Regions from separate parts of the Elongatibacter sediminis genome, predicted to be linked through region 3. Evidence: predicted binding sites of a transcription regulator. Region 3 holds the regulator's gene; each other region holds the start of a gene.
What was found. Region 3 encodes sigma-54, which starts transcription at its own class of promoters, with help from an activator protein. Its sites were predicted from a motif close to TGGCANGNTNCNTGCTT; they were not measured.

Region 1 (2,200 bases), on a different contig from region 3:
GCCGGATCGACCACGTGGTCATCCGGGCGAACGACCTCGACCGCATGCTGGATTTTTACTGCGATGTACTGGGATGCCGCCTGGAACGCGGCCCCGGTGACATCGGCCTGGCCCAATTACGGGCCGGCTGTTCCCTGATCGACATCGTCGCGGCGGACGGGCCCATCGGCCGCAGCGGCGGCGCCGCGCCCGACCACGCCGCGCCGAACATGGACCATGTCTGCCTGCTGGTCGAACCGTGGGACCGCGCGGACATCGAAGCCCACCTGGCCGCCCACGGCGTTGAGAGCGGCGATGTGGAAGCCCGTTACGGAGCGACTGGACAGGGTCCGTCCCTGTACCTGAAGGACCCGGAAGGCAACACCGTCGAACTCAAGGGCCGGACCTGACCCGGCGGGTCCGGGGCCGCACCAGCGGCCCCGGACCGGCATGGTTGTTCAGCCCTCGCAATCCTCGGGCAGCAGATCCGGCTCGAGGCCGCCGCCGCCGCAACTCCAGGTCAGCGCGTAACTGCCGTTTCCAGCCGCTTGCGCTTCGACATAGATGAATTGATCCTCGCCCGCCACCGGGTTCTCGATCACGCCTTCTTTGAGGTAAACGCGAATGGTGAATCTGCCCTTGCTGTCAGCGGGCTTGACGACCATGTCACGCACGTATTCCGGCGGCGCAACGGTCGATGTGATCATCAGCTCCGCTTCGTTCTGGGTCCCTGGCAAGCGGCCATTGAGCATGTAGAACTCGGACAGTTTGCGTTTGGACTCGCCGGCGAGGTTGAACGCCTCGGTCAGCTTGGCCTTGGTCATATAAGACTTGTACTCGGGTACCGCGAAGGTCGCGGCCACGCCAATGATGGCGAATACCAGTACGAACTGCAGTCCTCCAAAACCCCGGTTGCGATTTTTCATGATGCTCCCTCCTCCGTGAAAGATTCCCGTGCCCAATGCACCTTGTAAAACGCAGCACTTATCGTGCCAACCCTGAAAAAGACGCTAATTTCTTCCAAAATCAGAAAACGTCTGAAAAATCAATCAAAAATAACGACAATTGAGGGCATTTACTGACACTATTCGTCCGGTGCAGCACTGCGGGCGCCAACCCGGCGACGTGCGATTGGGCAGATCGCTATACTCGCAGGTACCGAATCGAGGAGAGACAGATGAGCATTTTGAGGTGGGCGGCAGCGTCCCTGTGCGTGGTTTTTTCCCTTCCATCCCAGACGTTCGGCGACGAGCTGGATCCGGGTTTCGAAGCCCTGGTGGACACGTACCTGGCCGAGTTCCGCGGCGTCGGTGACGGCCCGTCCATGACCAACGACGGCAGCGCGGCCTGGTTCGAAAACCGCCTCGAGAAGGCACGGGAACTGCTCGGCGCTCTGCATGCCGTCGATCGCAAGGCACTGTCTTTCGATCAGGACATCGACTACCGCTACCTCGAAGGCATTTTGAAGAGCCGCATCCAGGACGGCGAAAAAGTACAGTACTGGCGCAGAGACCCCACCCTGTACCTGCGCATCGAGCCCATCGTTTCGGCCCGCGGCGGATTGCTGTATCTCGAGGACCGGCCGGTGGAAGAACGGGCAGCAACCATTATCACCATCATGAAAACCCTGCCCGACCGGTACGCGAACGCCCAAACCAATCTGCAGGTGTATGTTCCGTTGTGGCTGAAACCTTCACTCGGTCTGCTGGAAGGCGCCATTGAAACCTTTGAATCCGATGTGGCCCGTTTCGCCGACCGGGTGCCGGCCAGGCGCCAGGAGCTTCTGGCCGAAAACGAAAAGGTACTGTCGGCGCTAAGGGGGTTTCGCGACTTTCTGGAGAACGAATGGCCCAAACGGCCGGAAGGTGACTGGCGCGTGGGCGCCGAACTCTTTGATGCCCGCATGCGCGAGCTGTATCACGTCGACCTCGATGCGGAATCGTTTTACCAGTGGGGCCGCGAGCAATACGCCGAACAACTTCGCGTGCTGGAGCGCGCCGCCGAGCGGGTCGGTGACGGACGCGACTGGCGCCAGATCGAACGGGATCTGCAGGACGATCACCCCAGCGAGGAAACCATGCTGCAGGCCTTCCACGAACAGGTTCGCAGGGACCGTCCGTGGCTTCTCGAGAACGACCTGCTGACCATCCCGTGGGATGAGGAAAACGCGGCCGCGGCCGTCTACACCCCGGCCTACTACAACAAGCTGACCTTCACCGGC
Region 2 (2,200 bases), on a different contig from region 3:
CCGATGCCGATTTTGAACAGATCGAAAACGCTGACTGCCATCCTGGCTCCCGCCGTCATGTCGTCGCAGGGCATAGATTAACGCGTTTTGTGCCCGCGCCGCGCTGCGTTTACCGCTTCAATGGGTTATAACGGAATGGACCCACCCAACCCGGAGCAAGTTCATTGAAACGCGCACGCGAACTCATTTTATACACGCGGCCTGAATGTCATCTGTGCGACCTGGCTGCCCAGATGCTCGAGAACGGCGCCATCCCCTGGCAGCGGGTCGACATCGAGTCCGATATCGACCTGATCACCCGCTACGGCACCCGCATACCGGTGATTTACCGGCCGGATGTCGACCAGGCGCTGTACTGGCCATTCTCCGAGGAGCAACTCAGTGCTTTCGCCGAATTGGAGATTTGATCGTAATGGATGGCCCGCGCCTGTCTTCGACGCGGTGGCTGGTCAGGGGGCCGGTCCGGGTGCGACGGCCGGCGCGTTTCACTTTCTCCGGACTCAGTACCCGCGGCTGTGGTAATCCTCGGGCCCATCGTCGCCGAACAGCCGTCCCAGGGCGTCGGTGACCTTCCTGGTGGTTTCGCGCGCCAGTACGGCCAGGCCGGAGAAAAAGTCGCGCGTGCGGCGCTCGGTCTTCGACAGCGCGAAGCCGGCGATCACGTAGGCGGCAAGCGTGGGCAGGGTCCAGATCAGGCAGCCGATGAGAACGGCCAGTCGGATGCGCCAGGCTTCATGGCCCCAGCGCTCCGCGAGGGTCTGGCATACGCCGAGCACCAGGGGTTGGCCCGGCCGCCCTTCCAGTGCTTCCCGAATTTCCTGCAGAATGCAGTTCGCGGTCATTCCAGTCTCCGTGATGATAGCTACCCTTGGGATTATGCAGGTTTCGTGCCAGCCGCACATGGGCGTGAAGTCACGCTTCACACGCCCCACGGGCCGCGCAAACAGGCGGTTGCGGCGATTGAGTGGCGAATTTCGCCACCCCATGCTGTGATAGACTCGTCGTATCGGCAATTCTGGCCCGACCCGGTGCATTCGCTCTGAAACCGCGCTCACCTGCCATCGCCTACCTTGACGGGAACCGCATGATCCGCGCCATCGCGGCGGGCATCGCGCACCTGTTTCAGCGCCGCGACTATCTGAATCGAATCAACGTGTTCCCGGTGCCGGACGGGGATACCGGCACCAACATGGCCTTCACGTTCAAGGCCATCCTCGATGCCACAGCGAAGAATCCTTACGACCGCGTCGATCAATTGATGGCGGCGGTCGCCGCTGCCGCTCTCGATGGCGCGCGGGGTAATTCCGGGGCGATTATGGCGCAATATTTCCATGGTTTCAGTGAGGCCATCGAGGGGCGGCGCCTGCTGACGGCCGAAGGTTTCGCCCGGGCGGCGCAGTGCGGCGCCGCGTCGGCGTGGACCGCTATGTCGGAGCCCGTGCCCGGCACCTTGCCGACTGTGCTGGAGGATTTCTCAAGCGAGCTGCGTGACCGGGCGGATGCCGGGGTCGACGATATCCGCACCCTGATCCGGTATGGACTCGACCGGGCGCGCCGGTCGCTGCTGGACACGCCGAATCAGCTGCCGGCGCTCAAGCAGGCCGGCGTGGTCGATGCCGGTGCGCAGGGCTTCGTCGACCTGCTCGATGGTATCTGGACCTATATCGAACGCGGACTCACCGAAGCGCTGCCCGAGCAGTTGGCCGACACCGTGGCCACCACCGGCCCGGATCTGGATGTGGGTGATCACCGTTACTGCACCGAATGCGTGATCGAGGGGGAGTCCCTGGACCGCAATGCGGTCATGACGGCCCTGCAGGCCCTGGATTCGAGTTCCCTGGTGGTCGCCGGGGGTGGCTCGCGGGTGCGGGTGCATGTGCACGTGAACACCCCCGCCGACGTATTCCTGGCCTGCGAGGCGTTCGGCGCCATTGTCCAGCAGAAGGCCGACGACATGGAGCGGCAGCACGGCCTGCTCAACCAGACCGGCCAGGTGGCGGTCGTCATGGATTCGGGCGGTGACGCGCCGCCGTCGGAAATCGATCGGCTGGGCATTCATGTCGTTCCGGTTCGCCTGAGTTTCGGCGACCGCGAGTATCTCGACCGCGTGTCGCTCAGCGCCGAAGCGTTTTATGACCTGCTGGCCACGGCTCCGGAGCCGCCGCTGACCTCGCAACCTCCAACCCGGGATTTCGGGCGG
Region 3 (2,200 bases):
ACGACGTGGATCGAAATAACATGGTCGAAATGGCGTGAAATGCGTTGCATCTTCTCTGTGACGTAGGCGCGAAGCGCGGGAGTCACTTCCACGTGATGTCCGGTGACGTTTACCTGCATGATTTACTCCTTGGGGGTCTTCCGGTGCGGATTCAAGCGGAGCGCGGTTCAGGGGAACGGGATGGTGCTGCCGTTGCGCGGATGCCGCGAAGCTTGCTTTCGTCCATGGGGCAGGAATGATTCATCGTTGTCCTGATTCTATACCCCGTGGGGGGGCTTTCCTAGGGGGGCTGGTCATTATCGGTAGTCCAGTCGCGCTTCGGCCTCGGCCTGGCGCTTCAGCGCTGCTTGCCGGCGGTATTCGCGCCGGCGCTCGGTGCTCGAACCGATGCCCAGTGACTCCCGGTATTTGGCGACCGTGCGTCGAGCCACGCGCACGCCGGCCTCGCGCAACAGTACGGAAAGATCCTGATCGCTAAGCGGCCGGTCCTGCGGTTCGTGTTCGAGCAGCATCTGCAGCCTGGCCTTGACCGCGGTGGCGCTGATCGCGCCGCCATTCACGGTTTGAACGTGGCTGGAGAAAAAATACTTGAGTTCGTAAATCCCGCGTGGCGTAAGCATGTATTTGCGAGTCGTGGCCCGCGATACCGTGGATTCGTGAACGCCGACTTCCTCGGCGACTTCGCGCAACACCAGCGGGCGCATGGCGATCTCGCCGACGTCCAGAAAGTCCTGTTGCATTTCCACGATCGTCTGGGCGACGTTCATCAGGGTGCGATTACGCATTTCCAGGCTGGACATCAGCCAGCGGGCTTCCTGCAGCCGGCCCTTGAGGTAATCGGCATCCTTGCCGCCGGATTTACGCAACAGGTCGATGTAGTAACGGTTCAGCCGCAGACCGGGGTCGTTTTCCGGGTTCAGGGTCACACGCCATTCGTCGTCGACACGGGTGACGTAGACATCCGGCACCAGGTATTCGTCCTGGCGATTGTCGAACCGGGTGCCGGGCCGTGGGTCCAGCGACTGGATCAGCTGCAGTGCCTGCACCAGCCGTTCTTCGCTGGCACCGGTGGCTTTGCGCAGGCCATCCAGGTCGTGATCGGCCACCAGATCCAGGTAGTCCCGTGCGATGCGGGTGCCCAGTTCGCGGCCCGGCGTGTCGCCCGGCATGGCCGCCAGCTGCACCCGGATGCACTCGCCGGGTCCGCGGCTGGCGACGCCGACCGGTTCCATGCGCTGCACGCGATGCAGCACGGCCAGCACCTCGTCTTCCTCGGTCAGAATCTCGGGGGCCAGGCTGGACCGGATGTCCTCGATGCTGTCTTCGAGAAAGCCTTCTTCATCGAGACCGAACACGATGGCGGTGGCGATGGCCGCGTCTTTGTCACTGAAGTGGCTGAGATTGATCTGCCAGAGCAGGTGTTCCCTGAGGGATCCGGTGGTGTCGTCGGCGATCTGCGAGTCGCCCGAGAAGGCGTCGCCGCCACTGCTGCCGGTCATCCACGGCTCATCGATGGAAAAGCCGTCGTCCCATTCCTCCAGGCCCGGCTCTGCGGTTTCGCCGTAGTCTTCGCTCTCTGCGGCGCTTGCCTCGGATTCGGACTGGGCGCTGTCGCCGTCGCCTTCGCCTTCGCCGCGTTCGAGCAGCGGGTTGGACTCGATGGCCTCCTGGATGTACTCGCGCAGTTCGATCCGGTTCAACTGCAGCAGGCGAATGGCCTGTTGCAGTTGCGGCGCCAGCGCAAGCTTCTGGGTGAGCCTGAGTTGTAGGGATTGGTCTGCCATGACTCCGGGGCGGTGACGACCCTCATCCTTTCCACCGTAACTCCAGTGTACACCCTGTGGGGCGCCGCGCAGCGATCAGAGCGTAAATTCCTTGCCCAGATAGACATCGCGCACGCGATCGTTGGCCAGGATGTCCGTCGGTTCGCCGGACGCGAGTACATGTCCGTCCGCCAGAATGTAGGCGAAATCGCAGATGCCCAGGGTTTCGCGCACGTTGTGATCGGTGATCAGAACACCGATTCCCAGTTCCGTGAGGTGCTGCACGATACGCTGGATTTCGCCCACGGAAATCGGGTCGACGCCGGCGAACGGTTCGTCCAGCAGGATGAAACGCGGGCGCGCTGCGAGCGCGCGGGCAATTTCCACCCGGCGCCGCTCGCCGCCCGACAGACTGACGCCCATCTGGTCGGCCAGGT
Region 4 (2,200 bases), on a different contig from region 3:
ACGTCTCGCCGCCGGGGCTGTCGATACGCAACACCACCGCCCGGACATCACTGTCGTCCGCGACCCGGCGCAGGCGCTCGACCATGGTTTCCGCGCCAATCATGCCCGGTGGCTGGCGGCCCCGGACGATATCGCCTTCGGCCACGACCACGGCGACTTCACTGCCCGACGACGGCCGCACACTCAGCAAGGAAGCCTTGAGGTAGGCGTCGAATCCGATTTTCCGGTAATCCGTGCCGCCATCCGCGGGCTGTCCCAGCCGGGCGAGTTCCTGGTGTGCTTCCTGGCGACTCATCAGCCGATCGGCCAGGCCCATTTGCAGCGCGAGCTCCGCGAAATCGCCGCCCACGGCTTCGAGGCGGTCGGGGAAGTTGCGAATCGCGTTGGACAGGTCCACCAGTGGCAATCCGCGCTGACGCGAAACGGCCTCGAGATACTGCTGCCACAGGCTCCCCAGCCAGAACAGCGTCGCTTCGCGGTCATCCTCCGACATGTCGTTGCGAATGAACGGCTCCATCGCCGACTTGTATTCGCCTACCCGAAACAGATTGACCTCCACTTCGAGCTTGTCGAGCCCCTCGCGATAAAAGTTGCGGTAGGCGGCGAATCCGTCGATCCAGATCATGCCGTCCGGATGCAGCCACACCTCGTCGGCCAGGGCTGCGAGGTAGTACTGCTGCTGGGACAGATTCTCCGCAAGCGCGACGACCGGCTTGCCGGAGGCGCGAAAATCGGTAATGGCCGCTTCCAGTTCCAGCAGCGAGGCCATGCCGATACCCCAGGTACGGGACGGGTCGATGACCAGCCGTTCAATGCGATCATCATCGGCCGCCCGGCGGATGGCGTCGACCATGTCGCGCAGACGGGTTTCGCGCCGGCCGTCCTCGGTCGCCTGCTGCAGCGCCTGGTCCAGGGGTGACCCGCTGTACTCTTCGACGACAAAACCCTGTGGATCGATCAGGAGCGCCGTGCGCGGCTGCACCACCAGCGCTTCGCCGGAATCCAGCAAGGCCGCGATCACCAGGAACAGGATGCCGAAGAAAACCAGGTTCAGCACCAGCTTGCGGGTCCCGTCGATGAATCGCCAGATCCCGTTGAAAAATCGCCCCAGCGCGGAGCGCGGTCGGTCGGACATGAAATCTTCCAAGGCTAAAATACCTATTCTATCCCGCAATCCCGGACGCTGCCGGGTCATTCACCGACCTGCGACGTCTTCCCGCCTCCCGGGGCGTGTGACCTCGCCAATCGGAGGTCAGTTACACCAACCCGATACCGCACACACCCAAACCGTAACCGGCAAGCCACTGTTATTCCGTACTTTTCACAAGTGGCACGACTTCTGCATTTACCCATCCATCCACTGAACATCTGCAAGGAGTCATGCCCATGGGAACCTTCTCCCGAATGCGTTACGTCATCGCCGCCAACGTCAACTCATTGCTCGAAAAAGCCGAGGACCCCGAAAAGCTGCTGCGTGCGCTTATCCGTGAGATGGAAGACGCGGGCGAGGAAGCCCGTGCCGCCGGCGCGGAATTGCTGGCCGAGCAACGCCACCTGGAACGCGAGTCCCGGAATCTGGAGCAGCTTGCGGCCGACTGGGAGCGGCGCGCCGAGAAGGCCGTCGCCGAAGATCGTGACGACCTCGCGCGCGAAGCACTGTTGGCTCGCTCGGAGGTCACATCGCAACAGGACGGCCTGGCCCGCGCACGAGTGGATGTGAATGAGCGCATTGCCAGCCTGGAGCAGGACTCGGCCACATTGAAACAGAAACTCGCGGACGCGAAGCAGCGCCTGAAGACACTCGCGCAGGCTCCGCAATCCCGGGGCCGGCCGTCCACCACCGGCCGCCCGCTGTCACGACCGGAACAGCGCCTGAAACGTGCGTTCGGCCGCTTCGACCGCTTGCAGGCCCAGGTGGAAAACCTCGAAGCGCGGGTGCAGTCCTACGAAACCGGCGGACCGGCCCCGACGGTCTGGTCCGAGCCGCCCGCTGCGGACCCGGCCATCGAGGAAGAACTGGCACGGCTCAGGAAACGGGTGGCGGGACCGGACGGCAACACCGCCACCTCCCGGGAATCCGTGCCGGACGCATCCTAGGCCGTGACTGCGGGCACCGACATTCGGCGGCCGATTCCGCGCCCGGTTCTCGCGGGCGTCTGCAGCCGCCTGGCCGCCCGGCTGCGCTGGAACGTCTGGGGTA

Region 1: a site for sigma-54 is predicted at 958-974, ahead of V3330_RS16540 (pilin). Genes of this name have one in related genera too.
Region 2: a site for sigma-54 is predicted at 877-893, ahead of V3330_RS16280 (PspC domain-containing protein). Genes of this name have one in related genera too.
Region 4: a site for sigma-54 is predicted at 1,329-1,345, ahead of V3330_RS05650 (PspA/IM30 family protein). Genes of this name have one in related genera too.

What each region holds. Positions count from the first base shown of each region.
Region 1 is NZ_JAZHOG010000012.1:74,267-76,466, forward strand. Features, by position in the region: gene V3330_RS16535 (VOC family protein) at 1-389, shown strand, start outside; gene V3330_RS16540 (pilin) at 438-905, opposite strand; gene V3330_RS16545 (DUF885 family protein) at 1,157-2,200, shown strand, end outside.
Region 2 is NZ_JAZHOG010000012.1:17,340-19,539, reverse strand. Features, by position in the region: gene V3330_RS16290 (L-serine ammonia-lyase) at 1-41, opposite strand, end outside; gene V3330_RS16285 (glutaredoxin family protein) at 165-407, shown strand; gene V3330_RS16280 (PspC domain-containing protein) at 501-842, opposite strand; gene V3330_RS16275 (DegV family protein) at 1,085-2,200, shown strand, end outside.
Region 3 is NZ_JAZHOG010000016.1:68,388-70,587, forward strand. Features, by position in the region: gene hpf (ribosome hibernation-promoting factor, HPF/YfiA family) at 1-119, opposite strand, end outside; gene V3330_RS18635 (RNA polymerase factor sigma-54) at 297-1,784, opposite strand; gene lptB (LPS export ABC transporter ATP-binding protein) at 1,860-2,200, opposite strand, start outside.
Region 4 is NZ_JAZHOG010000003.1:198,383-200,582, reverse strand. Features, by position in the region: gene sppA (signal peptide peptidase SppA) at 1-1,135, opposite strand, end outside; gene V3330_RS05650 (PspA/IM30 family protein) at 1,387-2,097, shown strand; gene V3330_RS05645 (PspC domain-containing protein) at 2,101-2,200, shown strand, end outside.